4 regions of the Kitasatospora sp. NPDC056273 genome follow, and region 2 is predicted to be linked to each of the others. Evidence: riboswitches for the same ligand, from Rfam matches in the RefSeq annotation. Region 2 holds a riboswitch; each other region holds the start of a gene.

Region 1 (7,511 bases), on a different contig from region 2:
GTCGAGGATGAACCAGCGTCCCCCGGTGGGGTGTTGCCACCAGGCGAGGGACCGGTGGCGCAGTTCGAGGGCGCTGTGACGGGTGCCGGTGTGGTGCTCCATCCCCGGCTGGAAGGGGACGCCGTGCAGGCGCCCGTCGGGGTCGAGGGTCGCGCGGATCTCCGCGAGGCCGCGCACGGTCGCCCACAGGGCGACGGGACGGGGGGCGGGGACCGGCGCGGGCGCGGGCTCCAGCCATTCGTCGCGGAACAGCAGGGCGCAGTCCAGCCCGCAGCCCTGGGCGCCGTCGGCGCCGTGGCAGGTGGCGCCGGCCAGGGCGACGGTGCCCGACAGGCGACGCACCCGGTAGTGGTCGTCGATCATGCGGCGCACGATGCGCTCGACCTGGTAGACGCCGCCGCAGAACGACCACTGGCTGCCGGTGAACCACAGGCCGCGGTGGCGGTCCTTGTCGTCGAGGGTGGCGCGCACCGCGGCCTCGTCCTTCACCCGGACCCAGTCCCCCTCGGCGAACCGGGAGGGCCGGCCGGGCGCCGGAACGTCGGCGCGGCGCTCGCGCAGGCCCTCGCGGGCGATCCTGGCGCGGCGCACGACGCCGAGTGGGGGAAGGTCGCGCAGGGGCAGGTTCTTGTACTGGCACCGGTTCGCGGCGGTTCCGCAGAGCGGCTCCGCGGTATGGGTGAACCGTGATTCCTCAACGGCCATCAGTGAAATCCCATCGGGTCGGAGATATCGGCACAGGCTAGCGCACCCGGTCTTTTACGCGCTGGCTCGTCGGACCCTACCGGCGCCATGTCGAAAGAAATAACACTAGACGCACTAAGAGTCCCATGGGGTGAAACATCGCCGTTCCCGGGGAATTCTGGTCAGGGTCCGTGTTCATGTGCGTGTAATGTTTCCATCGTTGTCGGGGTGGAGTGGCCGAGTGGCTAGGCGGCGGCTTGCAGGGCCGTTCAGATGGGTTCGATTCCTATCTCCACCTTTTACTTCCGAGTTCTTTCGAGACATTTCGATCCGTCTCGAAAGGCGCGCCCGGAACAGGACGAGCGGTGCGGTCACCTGGGGCTCCGGGGCACATCACCCGGCGAAGGGATCGCTCATGACCACCTCCCCCAGCGGCTCGGCCGCCGCGCTGCGCGCCGTCCAGGTCGCGGGGCCGGGTGCGGCCCCCGAGCTGGTCGAGGTCCCCTCGCGGGAACCCGGTCCGGGAGCCGTGCGGATCACCGTGGAGGCGTGCGGGGTCTGCCACTCCGACCTGCTCATCGCCGGCGGCCTGCTGCCCGGCAGCACCTTCCCGATCACCCCGGGGCACGAGATCGCCGGCCGCGTCGACGCCCTCGGCGAGGGTGTGGAGGGCTGGCGGGTCGGCGACCGGGTCGCGGTCGGCTGGTACGGCGGCAGCTGCGGGCACTGCGACGCGTGCCGGGCGGGCGACGGCCTGCACTGCGCGCGGGTCGAGATCCCCGGCGTCGCCTATCCGGGCGGGTTCGCCGACTCCGTCGTCGTCCCGGCCGTGGCCCTGGCGGCGGTCCCGGACGAGCTCACCGCGGTCGAGGCGGCGCCGCTGGCCTGCGCGGGGGTGACGGTCTTCAACGCCCTGCGCCGCTCCGCCGCACGGCCCGGGGACACCGTCGCCATCCTGGGGATCGGCGGACTCGGCCACCTGGGCGTCCAGTTCGCCGAGAAGATGGGCTTCCGCACCGTCGCCATCGCCCGCGGCCAGGAGAAGGGGCCGCTCGCGCTTCGGCTCGGCGCCGCCCACTACATCGACAGCACCGCGGGCGATGTCGCCGAGGCCCTGCGGCAGTTGGGGGGCGCGAAGGTGGTCCTGTCCACCGTCACCAACGCGCCCGCCGTGGTGGCGACGATCGACGGGATCACCCGTCGGGGCGAGCTCGTCATGGTCGGACTCCCGGCGGAGCCGCTGGAGCTGAGCGCCCTGCAGCTGATCCAGGGCGACCGGAAGGTCTACGCGCACTCCTCGGGCATCGCGGTCGACACCCAGGACACGCTGCGCTTCGCGGCGCAGACGGGGGTGCGGGCCTGGGTCGAGGAGGTGCCGCTGGAGCGGACCGCGGCGGCGGTGGAGAAGATGGCGGCCAACCGGGCCCGCTTCCGGATGGTCGTCACCACCGGCCGCTGAGCGGCGGTCATCGGAGTCGGCCCTCGGAGTCGGCCCTCGGAGCCGGTCCCTCGGGGTCGGCTCCCGGCGTGTCCGGGCAGGTGGACGGGGGTGAGCGGCCCTCCGGCGGCGCGGCGCGGGCGCGTACCCCTGGACTTACTAGGACGTCCAACTATATGGTCGACGGCAGGTCCGCGGTGTCAGGGAAGCCGGTGTGAGTCCGGCACGGTCCCGCCACTGTGACCGGGGAGTCCGTCCTCGCAGATGACGGCCACTGGCAGCCAGCCGGGAAGGCCTGAGGGCGTGCGGTGATCCGGGAGTCAGGATACCGGCCGCGGGTGGTTCGTGTTTTCCACGAGGATGGAGACGACACACATGGCTCCGGGCTGCTTCCGTTCCACCGCGCCTGGCTGTCCCGTGCCGACGACCGCCGGGGCGCCCGCGTCCTGACGTACCGTCACACCGCCGTACGCCCGTGCCGAGGGGCGCACCACCGTGCGCCCGCCGACCGGCGGCGGCCTCCATTCCTCCTCTCCCCACCCCTGTCGAGAGTAGGAACCGATGGTCCGAGAACTGACCCACTTCATCGCCGGCAAGCCCACCGCCGGCACCTCCGGCCGCTTCGGCGACGTGTACGACCCCAACACCGGCCGGGTGCAGGCCCGGGTGCCCCTGGCGAGCCGCGCCGAGGTCGAGGCGGTGATCGCCGACGCCGAGCAGGCCCAGCCCGCGTGGGCCGCCTGGAACCCGCAGCGGCGGGCCCGCGTCCTGCTGCGCTTCCTCCAGCTCGTCGAGCAGGAGAAGGACGAGCTGGCCCGGCTGCTCTCCGCCGAGCACGGCAAGACCGTGGCCGACGCCCACGGCGACATCCAACGCGGCCTGGAGGTCGTGGAGTTCGCCGCCGGAATCCCGCACCTGCTGAAGGGCGAGTTCAGCGACAACGCCGGGACGGGCATTGACGTGTACTCGATGCGCCAGCCGCTCGGCGTGGTCGCGGGCATCACGCCGTTCAACTTCCCGGCGATGATCCCGCTCTGGAAGGCCGCGCCCGCGCTGGCCTGCGGGAACGCCTTCGTGCTCAAGCCCTCGGAGCGCGACCCCTCGGTGCCGCTGCGGCTGGCCGAGCTGTTCCTGGAGGCCGGGCTGCCGCCGGGCGTGCTCAACGTCGTCAACGGCGACAAGGAGGCCGTGGACACCTTGCTGGAGGACCCGCGCGTCCAGGCGCTCGGCTTCGTCGGCTCCACGCCGGTCGCCCAGTACGTGTACGCCACCGCCGCCGCGCACGGGAAGCGGGCGCAGTGCTTCGGCGGTGCCAAGAACCACCTGATCGTGATGCCGGACGCCGACCTCGACCAGGCGGCGGACGCGCTGATCGGTGCCGGGTACGGCTCGGCCGGGGAGCGCTGCATGGCCATCTCGGTGGCCGTCCCGGTGGGGGAGGCGACGGCGGACGCCCTGGTGGCGAAGCTGGTCGAGCGGATCGGCGCGCTCAAGGTCGGGCGCTCGGACGACCCGGCGGCGGACTTCGGCCCGCTGGTCGGCGCCGACGCGCTGGCGCGGGTGTGCGGCTACCTGGACCTCGGGATCGAGGAGGGCGCCGAACTCGTCGTCGACGGACGGGACTTCCGGCTGGCGGGGCACGAGGACGGCTACTTCCTCGGCGCCTCGCTGTTCGACCGGGTCACGCCCGGCATGCGGATCTACCGGGAGGAGATCTTCGGGCCGGTGCTCACCGTGGTGCGTGCCGCCGACTACGAGGAGGCGCTGCGGCTGCCCAGCGAGCACGAGTTCGGCAACGGGGTGGCCATCTACACCCGGGACGGCGACACCGCCCGGGACTTCGCCCGGCGGGTGAACACCGGCATGGTCGGGGTCAACGTGCCGATCCCGGTGCCGATCGCCTACCACACCTTCGGCGGCTGGAAGCGCTCCGCGTTCGGCGACCTCAACCAGCACGGGCCGGACTCGATCCGCTTCTACACCCGCACCCGCACCGTCACCTCGCGCTGGCCCTCCGGGGCCAAGGAGGGCGCGAGCTTCACCATCCCGACGATGGGCTGAGGCGCGCCGTGCACACCCATCTGACCGACGACCAGCTCGCCATCGTCGCGACCACCCGGGACTTCGCCCGCGAGCACCTCGCCCCGCACGCCGTCGCGTGGGACCAGGCCAAGCACTTCCCGGTCGACGTCCTGCGCAAGGCCGCCGACCTGGGCCTCGGCGGCGTCTACGTGCGGGAGGAGTCGGGCGGCTCGGAACTCGGCCGCCAGGACGGCGTGCTCGTCTTCGAGGCGCTGGCGACCGGCTGCCCGTCCATCGCCGGCTACCTGTCGATCCACAACATGGTCGCCTGGATGATCGACCGCTACGGCAGCCCCGCCCAGCGCGCCCGGCTGCTGCCCGGGCTCTGCTCGACGGAGCTGCTCGGCAGCTACTGCCTCACCGAGCCGGGCGCGGGCTCGGACGCCGCCGCGCTGGCCACCCGGGCCCGCCGGCACGGGGACCACTGGGTCCTGGACGGTGTCAAGCAGTTCGTCTCGGGCGCCGGGACCTCGCAGGTGTACGTGGTGATGGCCCGCACCGGCGGACCGGGGGCCCGGGGCGTCTCCGCGTTCCTGGTGGAGCGGGACGACCCGGGCGTCTCCTTCGGACCGAACGAGAAGAAGATGGGCTGGAACGCCCAGCCGACCCGGCAGGTGCTGCTGGACGGCGTCCGGCTCCCCGCCGACCGCCTGCTCGGCGGGGAGGGCGAGGGCTTCCGGATCGCCATGAACGGGCTGAACGGCGGCCGGCTCGGCATCGCCGCCTGCTCCGTCGGCGGCGCGCAGGACGCCCTGGAGCGGGCCACCCGGCACCTGGCCGACCGGGAGGCGTTCGGGGCCGCGCTGCTGCACGCCCAGGCGCTGCGGTTCCGGCTCGCCGACATGGCCACGGAGCTGGAGGCGGCCCGCTCGCTGCTCTGGCGGGCTGCCGCCGCCCTGGACCGGGGCGACCCCCGGGCGCCGGAGCTGTGCGCGATGGCCAAGCGCCACGCCACCGACACCGGCTTCGAGGTGGCCAACCAGGCGCTCCAACTCCACGGCGGCTACGGCTACCTGGCCGAGTACGGCATCGAGAAGATCGTCCGCGACCTGCGGGTGCACCAGATCCTGGAAGGGACCAACGAGATCATGCGCGTCATCGTCGCCCGCGGCCTGACCGGGGCCGCGTGATGGGTACGGATGAGGTCCTCGTCCAGCGCGAGGGCCGGGCGGGACTGATCGTCCTCAACCGCCCGGCGGCCCTGAACGCCCTCACCCACGGCATGGTGCGGAGGATCTCCGCCGCACTGGACGGGTGGGAGCGGGACGGCGACGTGGAGACCGTCGTGATCACCGGCGCCGGTGAGCGGGCCTTCTGCGCGGGCGGCGACATCGTCGCCATCCACCGCGCCGCCACCGGCGGCGACCCGGGTGCCGTCGAGGAGTTCTGGCGCGACGAGTACCGCCTCAACGCCCGGATCGCCCGCTACCCGAAGCCCTACGTCGCCGTGATGAACGGCATCGTGATGGGCGGCGGGGTCGGCGTCTCCGCCCACGGCAGCGTCCGGATCGTCACGGAGACCACCAGGGTCGCCCTGCCGGAGGCCGGCATCGGCTTCGTCCCCGACGTCGGCGGCACCTACCTGCTCGCCCTCGCGCCGGGGGAGTCGGGCACCCACCTTGCCCTGACCGCGGGATCCGTCGGCGCCGGGGACGCGCTGCTGTGCGGGCTCGCCGACCACTTCGTGCCCGCCGAGCGGCTGCCCGCACTGCTGGACGACCTGGCCGAACTGCCCGTCCACGACGCCCTGGAACGGAACGTTGGGCCCGCGCCGGCCGGCGTGCTGGACGGCCAGCGCGGATGGATCGACCACTGCTACGCGGCCGGCAGCGTGGAGGAGATCCTCGACCGGCTGCGGGAGAGCGGCGAACCCGAGGCCAAGAAGGCCGCCGACCGGATCGCCGCCAACTCCCCGACCGCCGTGAAGGCGACGCTCGCGGCCCTGCGCCGGGCCCGGGCACTCGGCCCGCTGGAGGCCGTCCTCGACCAGGAGTACCGCACCTCCTGCGCGGCGCTCGCCACGCCGGACCTCGCCGAGGGCATCCGGGCCCAGGTGATCGACAAGGACCGCACCCCGCGGTGGAGCCCGGCGACCCTGAGCGCCGTCGAACCCGCCGCCGTGGACCGCTACTTCGCCCCGCTCGGCGAGCGTGAACTCGGCCTCGCCACCACCACACCCCTGGAGCGCTGGTGACCCACACGATCGGATTCATCGGACTCGGCAACATGGGCGGCCCGATGGCCGCCAACCTCGTCAAGGCCGGACACCGGGTGACCGGCTACGACCTGGCCCCGGACGCCCGGGAGCGCGCCGCCGGGAACGGCGTCGCCGTGGCCGCCTCGGCGGCGGAGGCGGTGGCGGCGGCCGGGACGGTCGTCACCATGCTCCCGGCCGGACGCCATGTTCTGGACGCCTACGGTGAGTTGACGGCAGCGGCGCCGAGCGGCGCGCTGTTCGTGGACTGCTCCACCATCGCGGTCGGGGACGCCCGGGTGGCCGCCGACCTCGCCCGGGTCGCCGGGCACCGGGCCGTCGACGCACCGGTCTCCGGCGGCGTGGCCGGCGCCGAGGCGGCCGGCCTGACCTTCATGGTCGGCGCGGACGCCGCCGACTTCGCCGACGCCGAGCCGCTGCTGGCGGCGATGGGCCGGCGGGTCGTCCACTGCGGAGGGTCCGGCGCCGGCCAGGCGGCGAAGATCTGCAACAACATGATCCTCGGCGTCTCCATGATCGCGGTCAGCGAGGCCTTCGTCCTCGGGGAGAGCCTCGGGCTCAGCCACCAGGCCCTGTTCGACGTGGCCTCCACCGCCTCCGGCCAGTGCTGGGCGCTCACCGCCAACTGTCCCGTCCCCGGCCCCGTCCCGGCCAGCCCCGCCAACCGCGACTACGCGGCCGGATTCGCGGCCACCCTGATGGCCAAGGACCTCGGGCTGGCCGCCGACGCCGCCACCGCCTCCGCCGTCCCGGCCGAACTGGGCCGACGGGCCGCCGAGTTGTACGCTGCCTTCGCCCAGGACGAGGGCGCCGGGCTGGACTTCTCCGCCATCATCACCACCCTCCGGGAGGGCGCCGCATGACGTACGGGACGATCCGGGTCGAGCGCAAGGGCCGGGTGGGGCTGATCACACTCGACCGGCCCAAGGCGCTCAACGCGCTCAACACCCGGCTGATGAACGAAGTCGTCGCGGCGGCAACGGAGTTCGACCGGGACCAGGAGATCGGCTGCCTGGTGGTCACCGGCTCGGAGAAGGCCTTCGCGGCTGGCGCCGACATCAAGGAGATGCAGTCGCTCGACTTCGTCGACGC
Region 2 (7,511 bases):
GGCTCATGCGTCACTCCCAGGGGCCCCGGGCGGGAGGAACGGCAGCGATCCGGCCGCCGGCACCCCGCCCTCGATCAGCTTCCACAGCGCGTCGGTGTCCGCGTGCTCCTCGATCAGGTCGCCCAGCCGGTCCAGCCGGGCCTCGCGCGCCGCGGCGAAGGAGGTGTCCGGCGCCGGGACGAACGCCCGGCCGGACAACTCGGCGACCTCGCGCAGGAGTTCGCGGCGGAACCCGTCGTTCTCCAGCGCGCCGTGCCAGGTCGTGCCCCAGACCGGGCCGACCCGGCAGCCGTCCAGGAAGGGACTGCCCCCCTCCACGGTCACCACCCCGTGGTGGATCTCGTAGCCCTCGACCCGCTGCCCGAACGCCTCGCCGACCGGCCGCGCCAGCACCTTCTCGACGCCGAACCGCACCCGCGTCGGCAGCAGGCCGAGGCCGTCGACGGCGCCCGCCTTCGACTCGACCTCGTCCACGATCGAGTGCGCCAGCATCTGGTAGCCGCCGCAGACCCCGAGGACCGGCAGTCCGGCCGCCACCCGCGCTTTCAGGGCCGGCTCCAGGCCGCGCTCGCGCAGCCAGGCGAGGTCCGCGACGGTGGCCCGGGTACCGGGCAGCACCACCAGGTCGGCGTCGGCCAGCTCCTCCGGCCTGGTCGCCCAGCGGACCAGCACGCCCGGCTCCTGCGCGAGCGCGTCCATGTCGGTGAAGTTGGACAGCCGGGGGAAGCGCACCACGGCCACCCGCAGCACGTCCGCGCCGAGCGGCCCGGGCCCGTCCGCCCGGTCCGCCACGGTGGACAGGTCCAGCGAGTCCTCGGCGTCCAGCCAGAGCCCGGGCAGCATCGGCAGCGTGCCCAGCACCGGACGGCCGGTCAGCTCGTGCAGCATCTCCAGCCCGGGCGCCAGCAGCCGCGCGTCGCCGCGGAACTTGTTGACGAACCAGCCCGCCACGTGCCGCTGGTCCTCCGCCGACAGCAGCGCCAGCGTCCCGTACATCGCCGCGAAGACCCCGCCGCGGTCGATGTCCCCGACCACCACCACCGGCAGGGCGGCGGCCGTGGCCAGGCCCATGTTGGCGATGTCGCGGTCGCGCAGGTTGATCTCGGCGGGCGATCCCGCGCCCTCGCAGACCACCACGTCGTAGCGGCCGCGCAGGTCGGCCAGGCACTCCAGGGCGCGCTCCAGCAGGACGGGCTTGCGCTCGCGGTAGTCCAGCGCGCCGACCTCGGCCACCGGCCGGCCGAGCAGCACCACCTGGCTGCGGCCGTCCGCGCCCGGCTTGAGCAGCACCGGGTTCATCGCCGCCTCCGGCTCCACCCGGGCGGCCTGCGCCTGCATCGCCTGGGCGCGGCCGATCTCGGCGCCGTCGGCGGTGACGAAGGAGTTGAGCGACATGTTCTGCGCCTTGAACGGCGCGACCCGTACGCCCTGGCGGGCGAGCCACCGGCAGATCCCGGCCGTCACCACGCTCTTGCCCGCGTCCGAGGTCGTCCCCGCGACCAGCAGTGCGTTGCTCATGCCCGTCCCCTCTTCTTCAGCAGTGCCCGCAGCAGGACGTGCCCCGCGACCGTCGTACCCAGCGCCAGTGCGCCCACCCGCCGGGAGAGCGCGCAGGCCCGCTCGATGTCGTCCACCGTCACCGGCCGCAGCTCCGCGCCCAGGACGGGCCGGTGCTCCACCCGCTCGCCGTACCGCAGCGTGCCGCCCAGTCGGACGCCCACCGCGCCGGCGAACGCCGATTCGGCCTGGCCCGCGTTCGGGCTCGGGTGCGCGGAGCCGTCGCGCCGCCAGACCCGCCAGGCGGTCCGGGGCTCGGGGGCGGCGGCCACCGTCAGCAGCGCCGTCAGCCGGGCGCCCGGCCAGCCCGCCACGTCGTCCAGCCGGGCCGAGGCCCAGCCGAACCGGGCGTAGCGGGGCGAGCGGTGGCCGACCATGGCGTCCAGGGTGTTCACGGCGCGGAAGGCCAGCAGGCCGGGGGTGCCGGCCAGGGCGCCCCAGGTCAGCGCGTTCACCACGGCGTCGGCGGTGTTCTCGGCCACCGACTCGACCACCGCCCGGGCGATCTGCTGCCCGTCCAGCGCGCTCGGGTCCCGCCCGCACAGGTGCGGCAGCCGCTCCCGGGCGGCGGCGAGGTCGCCGGCGGCCAGCGAGCGGCCGATGGTGCGGGCCTCCCGGGTCAGCGAGGTGCCGCCGAGCACCGTCCAGGTCGCGGCCGCCGCCAGCGCCGCCCGGCCCAGCGGGCGCCGGCCCACCGTACGGTCCAGGGCGAACGCGCCCGCCGCGACCGCGCCCACGCACAGCGCGGTGTACCCGGCCCCGGCGGCGCGGTCGTCGCGCCACAGCCGCCGCTCCAGCCGGGTCGCGGCGCTGCCGAAGAAGGCCACCGGGTGGCCCCGGCGGGGGTCGGCGAAGCGGGCGTCGGCGGCGTAGCCCGCGGCGGCGCCGAGTGCGAACACGGCGGCGCGGGCCAGCGGGCGCGAGGCTCGGGTCAGCGGGCGCGGAGCGGGGGAAGGCGCGCGCGGGGTCATCGGCCGCACGGCGGAGGGCAGCTCGGAGTCCGGCCGGGCGGGGCAGCCTGCATCGCGTGCGTGTCCTCACTCAGGGTCCGCGCCCTGGATCGACGTGACGGCGGCGAGAGTCTCCTGGCTTCCGGGTCGAACGCACCCCCGGAGCCTTCCAGCGGCCGTCGACGGCCCGCCGTGGCGATGTTCCGAGCGTGCTCCCCGGTGACAGTGGCGGGACCGCGCCGGACTTCCACCGGCTTCCTCTCCATGCCTCCGTTTGGCCCCAGGATCCCATCACGGGCCCGAACCGGGAGTCAACCGAGGTCACGGAGGGGTTGGTCACACGGGGACGCCGCTGACGCCCGGTCGGATCGCCCGGCGCGGCCCCGCCCCGACCCCCGCCACCGGCACCCCCTGAGTACCGCCCTGAGCACCCCGGGAGCGCCCGCCGGGTGACCCGGACGGCCCAGCCCGGTGGCCGGTCGGGCGGAGCGCCGGTGAACTGGGGCTCGAACACCGTCCGGTCCGTGAAGAACGTCCGTGAACAACGTCCGTGAACAACAGAGCGGGGAGCGAGATGCGTTGGGGAACCGCCGCCGTCGTGGCGGCCGCCGCGGTGGGGGCCGCCGTGCTGGTGGTCGGCCGCCGGGCCTCCGAGCGGATGGTCCGTCCGGTGACCGCCGTCCAGGAGTCCGGGCCGGTCCAGGTCCGCGCCCTCGCCGCCGGCCGGGTCACCTTCACCCGCGGCCCCGCGAGCCTGCGCCCCGGCCGCTGGGCGGTGGAGTGGGCGGACGGCGGGCACGCGGTCGTCGAGGAGGTGCTGCACGCCGACGAACAGGGCGTCACCCGCCGACTGGTCCGCGCCGACCGGGGCACCCTCGTCCCCGGCACCGAGGTCCGCTTCACCCCGCGGGTCCACCTCGGCGACCCCACCGAGGCGCTCGGCCTCGCCTTCGCCGACACCACCGCCGACGGCGAGCTCGGCGCCCTCCCCGCCTGGCGGCTCGACGGCAAGCGCGGCACCTGGGTGATCCTGGTGCACGGCCCCGGCGACGACCGCCGGCAGACCCTCCCGGTGCTCCCCGTCCTCGACCGGCTCGGCCTGCCCGCCCTCGCCGTCACCCACCGCGGCGACCGGGGCGCCCCCGCCTCCCCGGACGGGCTCAGCCACTTCGGCGAGACCGAGTGGCGCGACATCGAGGCGGCGGTACGGCTGGCGCTCGACAGCGGCGCGGGCAAGGTGATCCTGTACGGCTGGTCCGTCGGCGCGACCATCGTGCTGCAGACCGTGGCCCGCTCCGCCTGGTCGCACGCCGTCCGCGGCCTGATCCTCGACTCGCCCGTGCTCGACCTGCCCGCCTCCGCCCGCCGGGACGCCGCCCGGGCCGGCTTCCAGGGCGTCGCCGCCGAGCTCGGCGCCCTCGCCGCCGAGGGCCGCACCGGGGTCGACCTCGCCGACTTCGGCCGCATCGCCGACGGCACCGACCTGCGGGTGCCGACCCTCCTCCTGCACAGCCCCGAGGACCGGATCGCGCCCTTCGGCACCGCCGAGAAGCTGGCCGCCGCCCGCCGCGACGTGGTGAGCCTCCAGCCCTTCCCCGGTGCCGACCACGCCACCCTCTGGAACACCGCCCCCGACCGCTACACCGAACTCCTCCGCCGCTGGCTCACCCCGCTCCTCTAGGGGCTCAACCACCCCCCCTGTGCGCGAGGGCGTTTTCGGCTGGTCCCCGCCGCTTTTCCCGGTGCGATTCCCCCCGTCCGAGAATGAACGTTCCTCCCATTCCTCCGGGCCCGCGTGAAAAGTCGGCCCGGCCGACTTCCGGTGCGGCTCGATCCCGATCACGCCGCCCACCATCCGTCCGGATTCGGGCTGGACAGTCCTGCCGGGCGTCGCCGGGCCGAAACGCCCCCGTACGGGCCCCTCGGCTGTCAGGAGCAATATTTGGCCCGGCCCCTTACCCCCCACCCGTACGCACGGTGACCGCCCGAGCATTCCGGGCAACCGGCCCGCCCTCTGTGGCATGGGCAGGTCACACGTTTCCGGCCAGGCGGTTTGCCGTTGTTGCCCGATCTTGCGGAGGTGCCACCGGCGGTCGCCCGGTCGTACGGACAACCGGATGTGACAGAAGGCCGGTACAAGGGGAAGACTGCTCGACGTGACGTCTCGGAACCCGCGCGACCGTGATGCCCCGCTCCCGCCGACGATCGGTACCGGTGCGACGGTGACCCGTCTCCCCGGAACGGCCCAACGGCCCGCCGGTGGCAGGCCGGGCGGGGCGGGAGTCCCCCGTAACGCAGTACCCCGGCGACGAGGGCCCGCTCCGGCTCCCGGGCGGGGCAGGGTTCCCGTGCCGGAGGGCTTTCCGGCACCCTCCGAGCTGGCGCCGCTGGCCCGCCGGATGCTGGTGGACGCCGTCCGGGTCGCCCGCTGGGCCGGTGAGCTGGCCGAGGTCGACAAGCGCGGCGAGCTGCTCCCGGACGACGCCCGCGCGGCGGGCCGGGCCCTGGCCATGACGGTCGGTGCCGCCGCCAAGGCCTGGGGGCAGGCGCTGCTGGTGGGCCTGGTGGAGGCCCGGGACGGCGGAGCCGGCCCCGGCTGGCGCCTGCACGCCTGGGAGCACGACGACGAGGCCGTGGTGCGCGGCTGGTCGGCGCTGTTCGACGCCTGGACCCTGCTCGCCCCGGTGCCGCCCGCGGCGCTGCGCGGCGTCTTCGCCGTCCTGGCCGGGCAGGCCGTGGACCAGGCCCCGCAGCTGCTCTCCTTCCTGCACCTGGTGGACGGTCCGGTCGCCGAGAGCGAGCTGCTGGAGCTGCTGCGCCGCGGCCTGGACGAGCGCCGGGTCGGCACCGGCCTCGGCGGACCCGGCCTGTCGCCGGTGCCGCACGCGGCCTCGGCCGTCTCCGCCGTCCGCGGCACCTGCCGCGCGCCGCAGATCGACACCCCGGCCGCGCCCTCGGACGTGGCCGCCGTCCTGGACTGGATGCTGGACGGCCTGGCGGCCGTCGGCGCCCTGGTGCGCAGGAACGACGCCGCGGAGCTGTCGCCGCTCGGCCACTGGGCGGTGCGGGCGAAGCTGGAGGAGATCTGCACGGTCGCGCAGACCGCGGCCGGGCACATCGAGCAGAGCGCCTTCGAGCTGCTGAACGCCTGCGCGGACTACTCGCCGGGCCCGGCCCGCGCCGAGTTCCGGGCCTGGGTCGCGGCCCGTCCGGCCGACCGGGCGGTGGGCGAGCTGCTGGACGCCGCCCAGGGCGACGACGCGCTGGTGCGCGGGCTGGCCTTCGAGGCACTGCGGGTGGCCGGCGGACCGGCTGAGCAGGCGGTGCGCGCGGCGGTGGACGAGCCGGTGCTGCGCCCGTACGCGCTGCTGTGGCTGGCGGAGCGCGCGGACGAGGGCGTCGCCCCGGCGGACGTGCTGGGCGCGGAGGACGCGGCCTGGCTCTGGGTGGACACCGCGGCCGCGGTGCTCGACCACGGCGAGACCGAGCTGCTGGTGGGCCACGTCGAGGGCGCCGCGGCGGGCGACCCGGTCCGGCTGTTCGCCCGGGCCCGGCAGTCCGGCCACCCGCGGGCGGCCTCGGTGCTGACGGCGGTCTCGAGCGTGCACCCGGACCCGGGCGTGGCCCGGGCGGCCCGCCGCTCGGCGTTCAGCGTGCACACCGGCGGCGCCTGAGCCGCACGGGCGCACGGGAACACGGGCGCACAGGAACACGGGAACACGGAAAGGGCCCGGAACCACCAGGTTCCGGGCCCTTCCCCATGTCGGTCGTGGGACGGCTCAGCCGAGCCGCGACTCCGCCCGCCGGGCGCGGACGTCGCCGACCTTCTGCCCCACCTTGCGGCGGATGACCAGCAGCGGCGCCATCGCGGCGAGCGTGATCTGGGCGAACGCGCCGACGTGCATCAGGCTGTCGCCGCCGGGCAGCCCGGTCGCCCAGGCGGCCAGGCAGCCGATCGCGACGACGACCCAGCAGAGCGTGGCGGTGGCCAGCAGCCCCTGCGGCTTCGGGTACTCGATCCGGCTGACCATCAGGTACGCGGCGCCGAAGATGGCGAGCAGACCGGGCAGGAACGGCGGGTCGAGCAGCACGATGGCGATCACCGTCATCGCGCCCATCGGGCAGGGCATGCCCTGGAACACCCCGGGCCGCATCTTGACGGCCGAGAAGCGGGCCAGCCGCAGGACCACCGCGAGCAGTACGGTCAGCGCGATCAGCGCCGACAGCTTGCTGTTGGAACCCGGGGAGACCATGCCCCAGACCGCGACGAAGTAGGCCGGCGCGATGCCGAAGCTGATCAGGTCCGCGAGGTTGTCCAGTTCCGCTCCGAGGGCGGAGGAGCGCAGCTTGCGCGCCACCAGCCCGTCGAAGAGGTCGCACATCGAGCCGATCAGCAGCAGCGTGACCGCGGTGGCGGCGCTGTGCCGGTCCGGAGCGGCGTCCGGGTTGGTGATGTGCGGGACCAGGACCCCGGTGGTGATCGAGTAGATCGCCAGGAAGCCGCAGACGGCGTTCCCCAGGGTCAGGAAGTCGGCCGTGGACAGGTGCTGGGGAGAGCGCGGGGCACGCAGCTCGCGGTCCCGTGCCCAGCGGCGGCGGCGCAGGGCCGTCTCCTCGTCGTCCAGGCCGACGATTGTCTCAGGATCAGTCACGGTCAAGGCGCGTCACCCCGGCTGTGGTCTTCTGGCCGACCTCGACGCCGACCTCGACGCCGGCCGGCAGGTAGGTGTCGACGCGGGACCCGAACCGGATCAGACCGATCCGGTCGCCCTGCTCGACCTTGGTTCCGGCGTCCACGTACGGCACGATGCGGCGGGCCACGGCCCCCGCGATCTGGACCATCTCGATGTCGCCGAGCTCGGTGTCGAAGTGCCAGACGACCCGCTCGTTCTGGTCGCTGTCCTTGTTGAACGCGGGGACGAAGCCGCCCGCGACGTGCTCGACCGACGTCACGGTGCCCGGCAGGGGCGTGCGGTTGACGTGGACGTTCAGCGGGCTCATGAA
Region 3 (7,511 bases), on a different contig from region 2:
GACCGCCAGCAGGAAGACGGCGGTGGGCCACCGCACGCCGGCGACCGAGCCCAGCGTCCACTCCATGACACCGCGCGCCGCGTCGCGGTCCCCGAGGACCATCACCACGAACGAGGTGTAGGCCCCGCACATCTGGCCGACCGCGATGCCGGCGAGCACGGTCCGGGCGGTGGGCAGCGACCGGGTTCGGGCGCCGGCCAGGGCCAGGACGACGGCGGCGGCGAGCAGGGCGCCGGCGAAGGCCGCCGTCGCCACCGCGCCGGTGCCCACGGCGCCGGTCACGCCGACGCCGAGGACGATCACGGTGACCGCGCCGGCGGCGGCTCCGTCCGAGATCCCGAGCAGGAAGGGATCGGCCAGGTCGTTCCCGGTCAGCGTCTGCAGCACCGCGCCGCAGACCGCGAGGCCGGCGCCGGTGGCGGCCGCTCCCAGCACCCGGGGCAGCCGCAGCTGCCAGACGATCTGGTCGTCCAGCAGCGTCACAGGCGGGTCGCCCAGCCCGAGACGGCGCGCCACGACCTCGATCACCGTTCCGACCGACTCGTGCTGCGAGCCCACGGCCAGGCCGAGGAGCAGGGTGCTCAGGAGCAGGGCCGCGGCGACGGCCAGGGCCGCCGTCGCGCGGCCCGGACCAGCGGGCCGCACGACGGGGTGGGGCGCGGTGGTCATGAAGCCGGGTGCAGTCGGCCCAGCCCGTCGGACACCCGGGCGGCACCGTCGGCGAGCAGCACGCCGGGGGTCGACTCGGAGAACGGCACCGTCACGAAGGCCTTGCGCTGCACGGCGGTGAGCTTGCTCAGGACCGGGTCGTTCTCCAGGTAGTCGATCTTGGACTGGGCGGTGTCCCAGTCGGCGTCCGCGACCACGATGGCGTCCGGGTCCGCCGCGACGACCTTCTCCCAGCTCACGTTCTGCCAGCTGCCGGGCAGGTCCCCGAAGACGTTGCGGGCGCCCACGGCGTCGAGCACGAGTTGGGGGCCGCCCTGGCCGGTGCCGACGTACGGCGTCTTGGTGTCCGAGTCGAACCACAGGACCTTCAGGCCCTTGCCCGCGGCCGTCGCCGTGAACTGCGCCAGCTGCTGCTCCTGCTGCCGCTGGATCGCGGCGGCCCGCTCCGGGACGCCGAAGACCTTGGCGACGTCGTTCAGCTCGCCCCACGCCGCCTGCCAGGTCGTCGGCGGCACCTGGTTCTTGTCCGAGCAGCCGAACGGGGACAGGTACGACGGGACGCCCTGGCCGCGCAGCTCCTCCCGGGTGCCCGCGACCTTGTCGGTGAACGCGCTGGAGTAGGAGGCGTACAGGAAGTCGGGACGGGCCGCGAGGAGGTTCTCCTTCGTCGGGTACTTCTTGGAGAGCACCGGGACGGAGTCGTAGGCGGCCTTCCACTTCTCCGGGACGGAGTCGTCGAGGTAGGCGGTACCGGCCATGCGGGACTCCAGCCCGAGGGCCAGGGCCACCTCGGTGGCACCCTGGTTGAGCGTCACCAGCCGCTCGGGCGGCGCGCCGACCGTCACGGTGGTCCCGCAGTTGTCCACGCTGACCGGCGCGGCGCTTCCGGTCGCCCCGCCGGACGCGACGGGCGCGGGGGCGCCCGCGCAGCCTCCGACCACACCGACGAACAGCAGGGCCGTGACGGCCCGGCCGACGCGTGTCGGACCTGTGGGACGTACGGGACGTATGGAGCGCGCGGAGCGCATGGAACGTATGGATCGGACCGGATGCGGGTACGGCTGACCGCTGGGCACGTGTTCTCCAAAACCCTCGTGGAACATGTCGCGCCGTGGCCGGTCTCCTGGCTTCCGCATCAACACGCCGCGACCGACCTTCCCGAGCGGCTCTCCCAGCCCGCCCAGTGGCCCTGACCGCTGGCGAAAGCCGGTCAGCGAGGGCCGCGGAACTCCGCGGCAACAGTGGCGAGGGCCGCACCGGACTCAGACCGGTTTCCCGAACACCACGGCGATGGCACGGTATCAGGCGTGGTCAGGTCGGTGGCGACCGGCCGGTGGGATGATCGTTTGGATCCTTTGCGGGGATGGGGGGAGGGAGCGGCCACGGGGTCGGCCGGCTCCGGAGGCACGGGGGATCACCCCGGAAGGCGAAAGAAGGAGCGGTAGAGCGGCAGTTGCTCGGCGAGCATGTGGATGCCGGGGTGGGTGGCGAGGCCGAGGGCGGCGGCGGTGCGCAGCAGCGGGGTCTCGGCGGGCGTCATGATGATGTCGGCGACCAGCGCGCCGGGCGCCAGTGGGGCCGGGTCGAAGGGGAGCGGGTCGGCCGGGTCCAGGCCCAGCGGGGTGGCGTTGACCGCGAGGTCGACGCCGGCGGGCGGGCGCGGGGCGGCGGCCACGCGGCCGGGCCAGCGGGTGCCGAGCCGCTCCAGCAGGGCGTCCACCCGGCCCCCGTCGGGATCGGTGACGGTGAGTGCGGCGGCCCCTTCGGCGAGCAGGGCGGCGGCGATGGCGAGCCCCGCGCCTCCGGCGCCGGCCAGTGCCACCCGCAGCCCGGCCGGGTGGTGCCCGGCGGCGGCCAGGCCCCGGACGAACCCGGCGCCGTCGAAGTTGTCGCCGTACCAGCGGCCGTCCGGCTCGCGGCGCAGCGCGTTGGTGCTGCCCAACAGGGCGGCGGCGTCGCTGAGTTCGTCGGCGTGCCCGCACATCGCCAGCTTGTGCGGGACGGTGACCAGCAGCCCGTCCAGGTTGGCGACGGCCTTCAGCCCGCGGACGACCTCGTCCAGCCGGTCCGCCGGGGCGTGCACGGGGACGAGCACGGCGTCCACGCCGCTCGCCGCGAACAGCGGGTTGAGCAGGGCGGGCGCCTTGGCCTGTGCGACCGGGTCGCCGAGCACCGCGAACAGCCGGGTGCGGCCGGAGATCGGCGGGCGGGCGGCCGGCGCGTCGGGTGTCGGCGCGTCGGGGGTCGGCAGGTCGGGGGTCGGCAGGTCGGGGTGAAGGGACATCTCAGGCCTCCCCTGCGGCGGCGCGCGGCATGGCGTCCAGCGTGCGGGCGACCAGCGGCTCGGGGACGTCGCTGACGAGTTCGGCGCCGCGCGGGCCGTCCAGGACGAAGGAGAGCCCGTCGACGGCCTTCTTGTCCAGCCGCATGAGGGCGATCAGCGCCCCGGTGCCGACCTCCGGCGGCAGTGCGGTCGGCAGCCCGTAGTGGGCGACCACCTCGTGGTGCTCGGCGACCCGCTCGGGGCCGATCCGGCCGAGCGCCCCCGCCAGCCAGCCGGCGAAGACCGTGCCGACGCCGACCGCCTCGCCGTGGCGCAGCCGGAAGTCGGTGGCGCGTTCCAGCGCGTGGCCCAGGGTGTGGCCGTAGTTGAGGATGTGCCGCAGCCCGGTGTCGCGCTCGTCGGCGGCCACCACGGCGGCCTTGCGGGCGACGCTCGCGGCGATCTGCTCGGGCAGGGGCAGGTGGCGGAGGTCCCCGGCGCCGATGAAGTGGCAGCGGGCGATCTCCCCGTAGCCGTTGACGCGTTCGCGCGGCGGGAGGGTGTCGAGGTAGTCGGTGTCGCAGAGCACGGCGGACGGCTGCCAGTACGCGCCCACCAGGTTCTTGCCCTCCGGGAGGTTCACCGCCGTCTTGCCGCCGACGCTCGCGTCGACCTGGGCCAGCAGCGAGGTGGGCAGGTGCACCACGGGCACGCCCCGGTGGTACAGCGCGGCGGCGAGCCCGACCGCGTCGGTGGTGGTGCCGCCGCCGCAGGAGACCACGGCGTCCGCCCGGCCCAGGCCGAACGCGGTGAAGCGGCTGCACAGTTCGGCCACCCAGGCGAGGGACTTGCCCTCCTCGCCGTCCTTCGCCTCCACCACCAGGGTGTCGAGGCCGGTGTCGGGCAGCCACTCGGCGGGCCGGGCGCTGACCACCGCGACCCGGCGGGCGCCGATCCCCGCGAGCACCCCGGCCAGCCGGTGGCGGGCGCCGGGGCCGATCAGCACCGGGTAGCCGCGCTCACCCAGCTCCACGTCGATGCGCCGCAGCCCGCCGTCCGTGCGGACGAGGGTTTCTGTCGTGGTCAACTCGGCTCCCAGGGCTGGTCGGTGAGATGGTGTGCGGTGCGGTGTCGCTCGATGGGGGTGTGGCCGGGTGCGCTTCAGGCAGCGGGCTGCAGCCGCGCCAGCGCGAGGGCGCCGTGCAGCGAGGACAGCCCGCCGAGCACGGCCGTCCGGATCGCGGGGGCCGGGCCGCCGGGGCGGGCCAGCGCGGCGGCGTGCGCCTCCACCCGCGCCGTGAAGCCGGGCAGCCCGTCGGCGAACCCGCCGCCCAGCACGGTCAGTTCGGGGTGGAACAGCTCGCCGAGCGACACGGCCGCGGCCGCCAGCGCGGCGCAGGTCTCCTCGACGGCCTCCACCGCCCACGGCGCGCCCTCGGCCAGCCCGGACCGCAGCTCCGGGTACTCGACCGGCGCGCCGCGCAGCAGTTCCGCGCGCCGCAGGGTCGCGGGACCGGAGGCGGTGGCCTGCAGGCAGCCGCGCCGCCCGCAGTCGCAGACCGGGCCCCGGCGGTCGACGATCAGGTGGCCCGCCTCGCAGGAGCCGCGCCCCTGGCCCGGCAGCGGCGCGCCCCCGTGCACGACACCGCCGCCGACGCCCGTCCCGACACCCAGGTAGACCACGTGCCCGGACCCGGCGTGCACCGCCTCGGCGAGCGCGGCGAGGTCACCGTCGTCCGCCCAGGCCAGGGCGGCGGCGGGGAAGAGCCGCCGCAGCGCCGGGACGAGGTCGAAGCCGCGCCAGTCGGGGCGGCCGGGCCAGGCGAGCACCCGGCCGTCCGGGCCGAGGGTCGCGGGCACGGCCACCCCGACCGCCGCGAAGTCGCCCTCCCAGCGCTCGCGCAGGTCGGCGACCGTGCCGGCCAGCGCCGTCCAGTCGGCGTAGGCGCCGGCCACCCGGGCACCGGGCCAGCGCAGCACGGCCTCCTCGGTGCGGACCGGCCCGCCGGGCGGGCCGTCCTCGGCGCGCAGCGCCACCTTGGTGCCGCCGATGTCGATGCCGAGCACGCCCCGGGCGGCCGTCGGGGCCTGAGCCGTCGGGGCCTGCGGCGTTGGGCCCTGAGCCGCGGGGCCCTGAGCCGTCGGAGCCTGAACCGCGGGACCCGGCGCCGCCGCGGCCCGCGTCGTCGTCGTGGTGCCCCCTGCCGGGGCGCCCGTCGCGAAGCCCATCAGGACGCCGGGACCTTCGCCAGCAGCGCCTGCGCGGCGAGCCGGTAGCCGAGCGCGCCGAGCCCGACGATCACGCCCGAGGCGATCGGCGCCAGTACCGACTCGTGCCGGAAGGACTCGCGCGCCCAGACGTTGGACAGGTGCACCTCGACGAACGGCCGCGGGTAGGCGGCGAGCGCGTCGCGCAGGCCCCAGCCGGCGATCATCAGCGCGCCCGGGTTGACGATCGCCCCGACGGAGCCGTCCCAGGCGTCCTGCACCGCCTCGATCAGCTGGCCCTCGGACTCGCGCTGGACGGAGACCACCTTCCAGCCCCGGCCGGCCACCTCGGCGGCGACCGCGGCCTCGATGTCGGCCAGGGTGTCGGTGCCGTAGACCTCCGGCTCGCGGCGGCCGAGAATCCCGAGATTGGGGCCGTTCAGCAATAGCAGTTCGCTCATATTCCGGTTATAGCAGCGAATTCCCCGGACGAACCCGGAGCGGGTTGCCGAACTGCAGGACAAGGGCTTTGTAGGGGGGTGCGTAGGGGAGATGACGGGCCGGATTTCCTGGGTTAGCGTCCCGTTCCACGGTCCCCCCGACAGGAAAGGCTGCGCGGAATCATGAGTGCCCAAGGACGTCCGGCCCCGGAGTTCCCGGTCTGGCCCCAGTACGACGATGCCGAGCGCGAAGGACTGCTCAGGGCCCTGGAGCAGGGCCAGTGGTGGCGGATGGGCGGCAAGGAGGTCGACACCTTCGAGCAGGAGTTCGCCGACTACCACGGCGCCGCCAAGGCGCTCGCCGTCACCAACGGCACCCACGCGCTGGAGATCGCCCTCCAGCTGCTCGGTGTCGGCCCGGGCACCGAGGTCATCGTGCCCGCGTTCACGTTCATCTCCTCCTCCCAGGCCGCCCAGCGGCTCGGCGCCACCGCGGTGCCGGTCGACATCGACCTCGACACCTACAACCTGAGCCCCGAGGCGGCCGCCGCCGCGATCACGCCGCGGACCCGGGCGATCATGCCCGTCCACATCGCCGGCCAGATCGCCGACCTGGACGCCCTCGACAAGCTCGCCGCCGACTCGGGCGTCTCGATCGTGCAGGACGCCGCGCACGCCCACGGCGCCCGCTGGCGCGGCCGCCGGGTCGGCGAGCTGGGCTCGATCGCCGCGTTCAGCTTCCAGAACGGCAAGCTGATGACGGCCGGCGAGGGCGGCGCCGTCACCTTCCCGGAGACCGCCCAGTACGACGAGGCGTTCCTGCGGCACAGCTGCGGCCGCCCGCCGACGGACCGGAAGTACTACCACCAGACCTCCGGCTCCAACTTCCGGCTCAACGAGTTCTCCGCGAGCGTGCTGCGCGCCCAGCTCGCCCGCCTGGACGGCCAGATCAGCGTCCGCGAGGAGCGCGCCAAGCTGCTCAAGAGCCTGCTGACGGAGATCCCCGGCGTGGTGCCGCAGGGCCACGACGAGCGGGCCGACCGCGTGCCGCACTACATGGCGATGTTCCGGGTGCCCGGCCTTGGCGAGGACCGGCGCAACGCCCTGGTCGACGACCTGATCGCGCGCGGCCTGCCCGCCTTCGTGGTCTTCCGCGCCATCTACCGCTCGGACGGCTTCTGGGAGTCGGCCGCGCCCGACACCACCGTCGACGCGCTGGCCAAGGCCTGCCCCAACAGCGAGGCGCTCACCGCCGACGGCATCTGGCTGCACCACCGCACCCTCCTCGCGAGCGAGCGGGCGATAGAGGACACCGCGCAGATCATCGCCGACGCCCTGGCCGCGGTGTGAACGCGCGGGTGAGCACCGCCGGACGGGGGCCGGACGCCCCGGTGCGGGTGGCCGTCGTCGGCCTCGGCTGGGCGGGCCGCACCATCTGGCTGCCCCGGCTGACGGCCCACCGGGCCTACCGGGTCACCGCCGTCGTCGAGCCCGGCCCCGGCGGCGCGGAGCACGTGCCGGCCGGCGCCGCGCTCCTCGCCGACGCCGACCTGCTCGGCCCCGACGTCGACCTCGCGGTCGTCGCGGTGCCCAACCACCTGCACACCCCCGTGGCCGAACGCCTGCTCGCCCGCGGCATCCCGGTGTTCCTGGAGAAGCCGGTCTGCCTCAGCTCCGCCGAGGCGGACCGGCTGGCCGCCGCCGAACGCGCCGGCGGGACCGTCCTGCTGGCGGGCAGCGCCGCCCGCTACCGGCCGGACGTCGCCGCCCTCACCGAACTGGCGGCGGACCTCGGCCCGATCCGGCACGTCGACCTCGCCTGGGTCCGCGCCAGCGGTGTCCCCGACGCCGGGGGGTGGTTCACCAGCCGGCGGCTCTCCGGCGGCGGTGCCCTGGTCGACCTCGGCTGGCACCTGCTGGACACGGCCCAG
Region 4 (7,511 bases), on a different contig from region 2:
TGTTGCCCCGGTTCGCGCTGTTACGGCGCGTGGCGCTCCGGTTCGTGGCGTTCCGGCTCCGTGTCGAAGGCGCGGAAGAGCGAGAGGTCGGGGGTGCGGCCGCGGATCGCGGTCCAGGCCTCGTCGAAGCCGCGCCGGACCCCGGCCGGCGGCCACGGGGCGGGCCGCAGCTCCGGGGGGAGGAGCGGGTCGAGCTCCAGGGCGTGGGTGAAGGCCTCGGCCAGGCGCAGCGCGGTGGCGACGAGTTCGACGGAGCCGCGGTCGGGGCCGAGGGGTTCCTCGGCCAGCGCCTCGGCGAGGGGCCGGTAGGCCTCGACCGTCCCGGCCGCGGGCCAGAGGTGCTCGGCGGTGGCGGCGGGGCCGGTGAAGCCCCGGCCGGTCAGGCGGGTGGCCTCCGCCGTGACCAGGTAGGCGTCGACGGTCGCCGCCGAGGCCTCGGCGGCGAGTTCGTCGAGCAGGTCGTGCGGGCTGACGTAGGCGCCGGGCGCGAGCGGGGCGGCGCCGAGCCGGGTCAGCGCGGTGCGCAGGGCGTCGCGTTCCGCCCGGTGCCGCTCGGGGACGGAGAAGGTGTAGAGGCGCCAGAGCCCGTCCCAGGGGGCGCGCCCGGCGTCCTGGGCGTAGGCGAGTGCGACGAACCGGACGTCCAGGTCCGAGCGGAGCCGGCCCGCGTCGGTCAGGACGAGCCGGCCCTTGCGGCCCCGCCCCTCCTGCCGCAGGACGCCCGCCGCCTCCAGCCGCCGTACGGCCAGCCGTACCGGCTGGTCGGACAGGCCGGCCGCCGCGGCGACGTCGTAGACGTAGTCGAGCGGGGCGGTGCCCTGCGGGTCGAAGCAGGCCTCGACGACCGTGCGCGGCGCGGGTCGGTACGGCGCGGCGTTGTCTGCGGACACGGGAGACCTCGGTTCTCGATCACGGGGCCCGGGGCTGGGGCCGTCCGGTCAATGTGCCACATCCGGCACGCGGGAGATCAGGCGCCTTCCCAGGGGTAGCCGTGGCGGCGGAAGGCCGAGGCGATGGCCGCCTTCCCGCCCTCGACGTCGTCGTCGAAGAGGACCCGGCCGACCGGCGACTCGATCCGCACCTTGCCGCCGTGGCGGAAGACGCCGCCGACCTGGTCCCGGGTGATCACCCGGCTGTCGTCGCCCTCGACGACGGTGATGCTCTCGTCCGAGATGCGCAGCGTGGCGGCGTGGTAGGTGACGAACATCCCGACCACGAGCCCGACGGCGGCGAGCGCCACCGGTCGGCCGATCACCATGGCCGGGGAGGTGAACGAGCCCAGGAAGCGCACGGTGTCCGCGTAGGGGATCGGGTGCCGGGCGGCGAACTGGAGCAGCCACGGGACGGCGAAGCCGAGGCCGGCGCCGACCGCGCCGCAGAAGGCCCAGATGACCACCTTGGTGTCGAGGGGCATCCGGAGCTCGGTCACGGCGGACTGGGCGCCGGTATATTTCGTCATGCGTACGACCGTAGCAGATTCGATAGATTTGGGGGTGTGGCCGGAGGCGCTCCGGGACGGGGCGGCGGCCCCGGTGTCACGTTTCCGACGGCTCCCCGGTCCATCTGTCGGGCGCGGTGGCCGCAGTCCGCGCCGCCGACCGAGAGAGGGGACATGACCATGGAGACCCTGACCGTCCGACGCGTCATCGCCGCACCGATCGAGGACGTGTTCGACTGGTGCGCCACCACCACCAACTACACCCGCTCCCCGCTCATTCTCCGGGCCCGCCTGGCCCGGCCGGGCGCCGGTGCGCCGTACGGCGTGGGGGCGGTACGGGTGCACACCTGGGCGATCGGCTGGTTCCGCGAGCGGGTCACCGCGTACAACCGGCCGTACGGCTTCGACTACACGGTCGAGCGCAGCCTGCCGCCGTCCCGGCACGAACTCGGCCGGATGACCTTCACCGAGGTCCCCGGCGGGACGGAGGTCGCGTGGACGACCACCTTCCAGGTCCGGCTGCCCTTCGGCGCGGCCCTCACCCGGGCCCTGGCCAAGCCGGTCATCGCCCACACCTTCGGCCGCATCCTCGCCGCCGCCGACGCCGACCTCACCGCCGGCCGCCGGCGGGCCGGGAACGGCGACGCCGGGTGACGGCGGCGGGCAACGACAGAGGTGCCCCGCACGGCCGAGCCGTGCGGGGCACCTCTGGTGTTTCGTGTGCTTCTTAGAAGTCGTCGTCGAAGGCGACGGAGCCCTCGACGGCGACCTGGTACGCCGAGACGCGGCGCTCGAAGAAGTTGGTCAGCTCCTGGACGTTCTGGAGCTCCATGAAGCCGAACGGGTTCGTCGACCCGTAGCGGATCGGCAGGCCCAGGCGGGCCAGGCGCTGGTCCGCCACGGCCTGCAGGTACTCGCGCATCGAGGCGGTGTTCATGCCGGGCAGGCCGTCACCGCACAGGTCCTGGGCGAACTGGAGCTCGGCCTCGACGGCCTCCTCCAGCATCTCCGTGACCTGCTTGGCCATCTCGTCGTCGAAGAGGTCGGGCTCCTCCTCGCGGACGGTGTCGACCACCGACATCGCGAAGTCCATGTGCATGGACTCGTCGCGGAACACCCAGTTGGTGCCCGTGGCCAGGCCGTGCAGCAGGCCGCGCGAACGGAACCAGTACACGTAGGCGAAGGCGCCGTAGAAGAACAGGCCCTCCACACAAGCCGCGAAGCAGATCAGGTTCAGGAGGAACGCGCGGCGGTCCTCCTTGGTCTGCAGCGAGTCGATGTGGTCGACCGCGTTCATGTACTTGAAGCAGAACTGCGCCTTCTGGCGGATGGAGGGGATGTTCTCCACCGCGGCGAAGGCCGCGTTGCGGTCCTCCGGGTCGGGCAGGTAGGTGTCCAGCAGCGTCAGGTAGAACTGGACGTGCACGGCCTCTTCGAACAGCTGCCGCGAGAGGTACAGGCGCGCCTCGGGCGAGTTGATGTGCTTGTAGAGGCTCAGCACCACGTTGTTGGAGACGATCGAGTCGCCCGTCGCGAAGAACGCGACCAGCCGGCCGATGAGGTGGCGCTCGCCCTCGCTGAGCTTCGCCAGGTCGGCGACGTCGGAGTGCAGGTCCACCTCCTCGACGGTCCAGGTGTTCTTGATCGCGTCCCGGTACCGGTCGTAGAACGACGGGTAGCGCATCGGGCGCAGGGTCAGCTCGAAGCCGGGGTCGAGCAGCATCTTGCGGTCTTCGGGGGTGGTCACTGGCAGGCCTCGCAGGACTCGGGGTTCTCCAGGGAGCAGGCGATGGCGGCTTCCTGCTCCGGGGTGAGGGAGGGGGTGTTCACGGGCACCGGTGCCGGCGCGGCGGCACGGGCGGTGCCGGACGCGGCCTGGGCGATGCGGGTGGCCGGGCGCGAACGCAGGTAGTAGGTGGTCTTCAGACCGACCTTCCACGCGTAGGCGTACATCGAGCTGAGCTTGCCGATGGTCGGCGCCGCCATGAACAGGTTCAGGGACTGGCTCTGGTCCAGGTACGGCATGCGGGCCGCGGCCAGGTCGATCAGCGCGCGCTGCGGCAGCTCCCAGGCCGTCCGGTACAGCGAACGGACCCCGGCGGGCAGCCAGTTCAGGTCCTGGACGGAGCCGTTGGCGTCGCGCAGGGCGTCGCGGGTCTGCTGGTCCCAGACGCCGAGCTCCTTGAGCTCGCGCACCAGGTACGGGTTGACCTGGAGGAACTCGCCGGACAGCGTCTCGCGCTTGAACAGGTTGGACACCTGCGGCTCGATGCACTCGTACACGCCGGCGATGGACGCGATGGTCGCGGTCGGCGCGATGGCCAGCAGCAGCGAGTTGCGCAGGCCGGTCTCGGCGATCCGGGCGCGCAGCGCCGTCCAGCGGTCGGCCCACTGCGGGGCGGCCGTCGGGAAGTGGTCGATGTGCAGCTCGCCGCGGGCGGCGCGGGTCTCGCCGTACGCCTCGTGGCGGCCGAGCTGCTCGGCCAGGTCGGCGGAGCGCTCGTACGCGGTGAGCATGATGCGCTCGGCGATCAGCGTGGACAGGCGGGCGGCCTCGGCGGAGTCGAAGTCGATCCGCAGCTTGAAGAAGACGTCCTGGAGGCCCATCACGCCGAGGCCGACCGGCCGCCAGCGGGAGTTGGAGGTGCCGGCCTCGGTGGTCGGGTAGAAGTTGATGTCCACCACGCGGTCGAGGAACGTCACGGCCGTGCGGACGGTGGCGTCGAGGCGCTCCCAGTCCATGGCGCCGAGCAGGTCGTCGACGGTGGCACCGGGGGCCACGTGGGCGCCGAGGTTGACCGAGCCGAGGTTGCAGACGGCGGTCTCGGAGTCGTCCGTGACCTCCAGGATCTCCGTGCACAGGTTGGAGGAGTGCACGGTGCGGCCCGGCAGGGCGGTCTGGTTGGCGGCGCGGTTGGAGGCGTCCTTGAAGGTCATCCAGCCGTTGCCGGTCTGCGCCAGGGTGCGCATCATGCGGGCGTACAGGGTCTGCGCCGGGATGGTGCGGACGGCCTTGCCGGCCAGCTCGGCCTTGCGGTAGGCCTCGTCGAAGTCGGCGCCCCACAGGTCGACCAGCTCCGGCACGTCGGCCGGGGAGAACAGCGACCAGTCCTGGTTGGCGTTGACCCGGCGCATGAACTCGTCCGGGATCCAGTGCGCCAGGTTGAGGTTGTGGGTGCGGCGGGCCTCTTCGCCGGTGTTGTCGCGGAGCTCCAGGAACTCCTCGATGTCGGCGTGCCAGGTCTCCAGGTAGACGCAGGCCGCGCCCTTGCGGCGGCCGCCCTGGTTGACGGCGGCGACCGAGGAGTCGAGGGTGCGCAGGAACGGCACGATGCCGTTGGACTTGCCGTTGGTGCCGCGGATCAGGCTGCCGCGCGAGCGGATGCGCGAGTAGGACAGGCCGATGCCGCCGGCGTGCTTGGACAGGCGGGCGATCTGCGCGTAGCGGTTGTAGATCGAGTCCAGGTTGTCCAGCGGCGAGTCGAGCAGGTAGCAGCTCGACATCTGCGGGTGCCGGGTGCCGGAGTTGAACAGCGTCGGCGAGGAGGTCAGGTACTCCAGGCGGCTCATCAGGCCGTACAGCTCGGCCACCTCGCGCACCGACTGCTCGGAGTCGCCGACCGCCAGGCCGCAGGCGACGCGGAGCAGGAAGTGCTGCGGGGTCTCGATCACCTTGCGGGTGATCGGGTGGCGCAGCAGGTAGCGGGACTGCACGGTGCGCAGGCCGAAGTACTCGAAGCGGTCGTCGCCGGCGGTGTCGATCAGCGCGTCCAGGGCGGCGGCGTGCTTGGCGACGAAGTCCGCGGTGGTGTCGCCGATCAGGCCCTCGGTGTGGCCGACGGCGATCGAGGCGGAGAAGGACACCGAGCCCTGGCTGTTCGCCTCGTCGACGATCTCCAGCGCGAGCAGGCGGGCGGCCAGCTTCGAGTACTGGGGGTCCTCGGCGATCATCGACGCGGCGGCGTCCACGGCCAGCCCGCGCAGCTCGGCGAAGTCCGAGCCGGCGTGGCGGCCGCGCAGCGCGGCGGCGGCGACATGGCCGGGGTCGACCTCGGTGAGGTCGGTGCTGCGGTCGGTGAGCAGCCGCAGCAGCGCGCCCCCGGGGTCGGAGACCGTCGGGTCGGTGAAGGCGGTACCGGAGCCCTGGGCGGGCAGGGTGGCTGAGGCAGCGGTGGTCAAGGCGCTCTCTCCTGGCGGCGATCGGCGGCGGTGCTCGGGGGGCCACCGGGCCGATCTGGGCAGGGGAGCACGGCGCGAACGCAAAAAAGCGTCGCGCGAGGTGACTCCCCGGCCCGCCCGCGAGGCCCGGAGGGGTACTGCTGGTGCCGGCGCGGCCTCTGCGGGAGGGCCGTGGCGCACGCCGTCGGCAGGTACTCGGACTCGCGGGGTGCGGCTGCTGGAGCCGCCCGCTCACCGCTGCGGGGCAGTCCCGGATTCGCACCGGGTTCCCCTGCATCGACAGCAGAAGCGAGCATACATGTTGTGCCGCCGGACTGCGGCGGCACCATATGTTGTGCCTGTCGTGTCGCGGATGTGCGTGGGCCGGGCGGCCGGTCAGTGCTTCAGATAGACCTTGTACGTGCTCGAATCGCCGGTCGGCGAGGTGAATTGGGCGACCAGCCGGTAGTGTCCGGCGGCGCCCAGGGCCTCGCCCAGGGCCCGGTCGGTGGCCCTCGGCGCGGTGCTGTCGAGGACGACCATGGTGAACCAGCCGTCCCGGATCGCGGCGACGCTGCCGTCGTCGCCGTGGTGCTCGACGCCGGCCCCGTCGCGGTAGTCGGTGCCGGCGCGCGCGGAGACCCACTGCTCGGGCTTGGAGACGCCGCCGAGGTAGTACTCGGCGAGTCCGTCGACCTCGGTGAGGTAGCGGCCCTGGGGCTCCGTGTGGACCCGCAGGACGGCCAGCAGGCGGCCGGAGTCGGGCCCGTTCTGGTAGCGCAGCGCGGACTGTTCCAGGCCGAGGGCGAGCAGGGCGACCCAGACCAGGATGCCGAGCTGGGGGTGGCGGAAGTGGGCGCCGACCAGCCGGGTCAGGCCGACCCCGGCGAGCGGGGCGGCCAGCAGCATGCCGTAGCCGAGGTGGCGGAACAGCGCGCCGGAGGTGCCGGTCCACAGGTGGGCGGCGGGGACCAGCAGGGCGGTGGCGGTCAGGACGGCCCCGAGCAGGGCGCGCCGGCCCCGGGTGGTGGGGAGGGGCTCCTTCTCCGGCGCGTCGTGCTCGGGCATCTGTTCGCGGCGCGCGTAGGCGATGGTGCCGGCCACCGCGAGGACGGTGAACAGGCCGGCCCACTGGAGCGTGCCGAGCAGGACCGAGCCGGCCGAGCCGGGGGCGTTGCCGCGCGAGGGCGACCACCCGGCGACCTTGCCGAGGGTGCCGTACGGGAGCAGCAGGACGAGGGTGCCGAGGGCCGTCAGCAGTGAGCGCAGGGCGGCCGGGCCCACCCGGTGGTACGGCCGGGCGCAGGCGAAGGCGAGGGCCACCAGGGCGGGGACGGCGAAGGCCGCGGAGTAGGCCGTGGCGCAGGCCAGCGCCGTGGGCGGGGCGGCGAGCAGGGCCAGGGCCGGATGGCGGCCGGCGGTGAACACCGTGGTCCAGGCCGCGAGGGCGACCAGCAGGACGGCGAGGGACTCGGGCGCGGCGTAGAAGCCGACCACCACGGTGGACTGGAGGACGGCGTACCCGGCGATGGCGCAGATGGCGACCCGCTCGTTGAACAGCCGCCGGGTCAGCGAGTACAGCAGGACCGTGGTGAGCAGCGCGAAGCCGAGGCTGAGCAGCCGGGTGCCCCAGATGCCGTTGGCGTCGGCGGCGGCGCCGGCCAGCGGCGGGTAGAGCCAGGGCGAGCCGTGCACCCGGTCGACCAGGTCGGTGGTGACGGGGTTGCCGTGCAGCAGGTGGGCCAGCTGCTGGCGGCCGGCGACCATGGCGGCGGCCTCGTCGGGGTGCGCGGCGGCCAGCAGGCGCAGCGAGAGGGCGGCCTGGACGGTGAGGACGGCGCCCAGCAGGCCGCGGGCGATCCACCGGCGCCGGGGGCTGGTGCCCGGGTCCCAGCCGATCGCGGGGACCCGCGGG

The links. A riboswitch is a leader RNA that binds a small molecule or an ion and turns the genes downstream of it on or off. The one in region 2 is predicted to bind cobalamin.
Region 1: it holds a riboswitch for cobalamin, as region 2 does, so the genes downstream of both, ACFCY1_RS38260 (CoA-acylating methylmalonate-semialdehyde dehydrogenase) here and ACFCY1_RS03010 (cobalamin biosynthesis protein) in region 2, are expected to answer to the same signal.
Region 3: it holds a riboswitch for cobalamin, as region 2 does, so the genes downstream of both, ACFCY1_RS18085 (ABC transporter substrate-binding protein) here and ACFCY1_RS03010 (cobalamin biosynthesis protein) in region 2, are expected to answer to the same signal.
Region 4: it holds a riboswitch for cobalamin, as region 2 does, so the genes downstream of both, ACFCY1_RS34120 (ribonucleoside-diphosphate reductase subunit alpha) here and ACFCY1_RS03010 (cobalamin biosynthesis protein) in region 2, are expected to answer to the same signal.

What each region holds. Positions count from the first base shown of each region.
Region 1 covers NZ_JBHJSJ010000078.1:26,194-33,704, forward strand. Annotated here, with positions in the region: gene ACFCY1_RS38245 (hypothetical protein) at 1-705, opposite strand, end outside; tRNA gene ACFCY1_RS38250 (tRNA-Cys) at 912-982, shown strand; gene ACFCY1_RS38255 (alcohol dehydrogenase catalytic domain-containing protein) at 1,100-2,143, shown strand; cobalamin riboswitch at 2,283-2,474, shown strand; gene ACFCY1_RS38260 (CoA-acylating methylmalonate-semialdehyde dehydrogenase) at 2,684-4,183, shown strand; gene ACFCY1_RS38265 (acyl-CoA dehydrogenase family protein) at 4,192-5,334, shown strand; gene ACFCY1_RS38270 (enoyl-CoA hydratase/isomerase family protein) at 5,334-6,398, shown strand; gene mmsB (3-hydroxyisobutyrate dehydrogenase) at 6,395-7,282, shown strand; partial or broken gene ACFCY1_RS38280 (enoyl-CoA hydratase-related protein) at 7,279-7,511, shown strand, end outside.
Region 2 covers NZ_JBHJSJ010000002.1:319,512-327,022, forward strand. Annotated here, with positions in the region: gene ACFCY1_RS03005 (cobyric acid synthase) at 4-1,518, opposite strand; gene ACFCY1_RS03010 (cobalamin biosynthesis protein) at 1,515-2,528, opposite strand; cobalamin riboswitch at 2,636-2,769, opposite strand; gene ACFCY1_RS03015 (alpha/beta hydrolase) at 3,082-4,188, shown strand; gene ACFCY1_RS03020 (hypothetical protein) at 4,856-6,181, shown strand; gene ACFCY1_RS03025 (phosphatidylcholine/phosphatidylserine synthase) at 6,287-7,165, opposite strand; gene ACFCY1_RS03030 (phosphatidylserine decarboxylase) at 7,152-7,511, opposite strand, start outside.
Region 3 covers NZ_JBHJSJ010000017.1:163,360-170,870, reverse strand. Annotated here, with positions in the region: gene ACFCY1_RS18090 (iron ABC transporter permease) at 1-669, opposite strand, end outside; gene ACFCY1_RS18085 (ABC transporter substrate-binding protein) at 666-1,535, opposite strand; cobalamin riboswitch at 1,765-1,971, opposite strand; gene ACFCY1_RS18080 (shikimate dehydrogenase family protein) at 2,084-2,953, opposite strand; gene ACFCY1_RS18075 (3-dehydroquinate synthase family protein) at 2,955-4,019, opposite strand; gene ACFCY1_RS18070 (ROK family protein) at 4,094-4,999, opposite strand; gene ACFCY1_RS18065 (type II 3-dehydroquinate dehydratase) at 5,161-5,601, opposite strand; gene ACFCY1_RS18060 (DegT/DnrJ/EryC1/StrS family aminotransferase) at 5,764-6,930, shown strand; gene ACFCY1_RS18055 (Gfo/Idh/MocA family protein) at 6,939-7,511, shown strand, end outside.
Region 4 covers NZ_JBHJSJ010000057.1:3,253-10,763, forward strand. Annotated here, with positions in the region: gene ACFCY1_RS34100 (transcriptional regulator) at 21-890, opposite strand; gene ACFCY1_RS34105 (hypothetical protein) at 968-1,459, opposite strand; gene ACFCY1_RS34110 (SRPBCC family protein) at 1,619-2,092, shown strand; gene ACFCY1_RS34115 (ribonucleotide-diphosphate reductase subunit beta) at 2,166-3,161, opposite strand; gene ACFCY1_RS34120 (ribonucleoside-diphosphate reductase subunit alpha) at 3,182-5,593, opposite strand; cobalamin riboswitch at 5,786-5,920, opposite strand; gene ACFCY1_RS34125 (glycosyltransferase family 39 protein) at 5,993-7,511, opposite strand, start outside.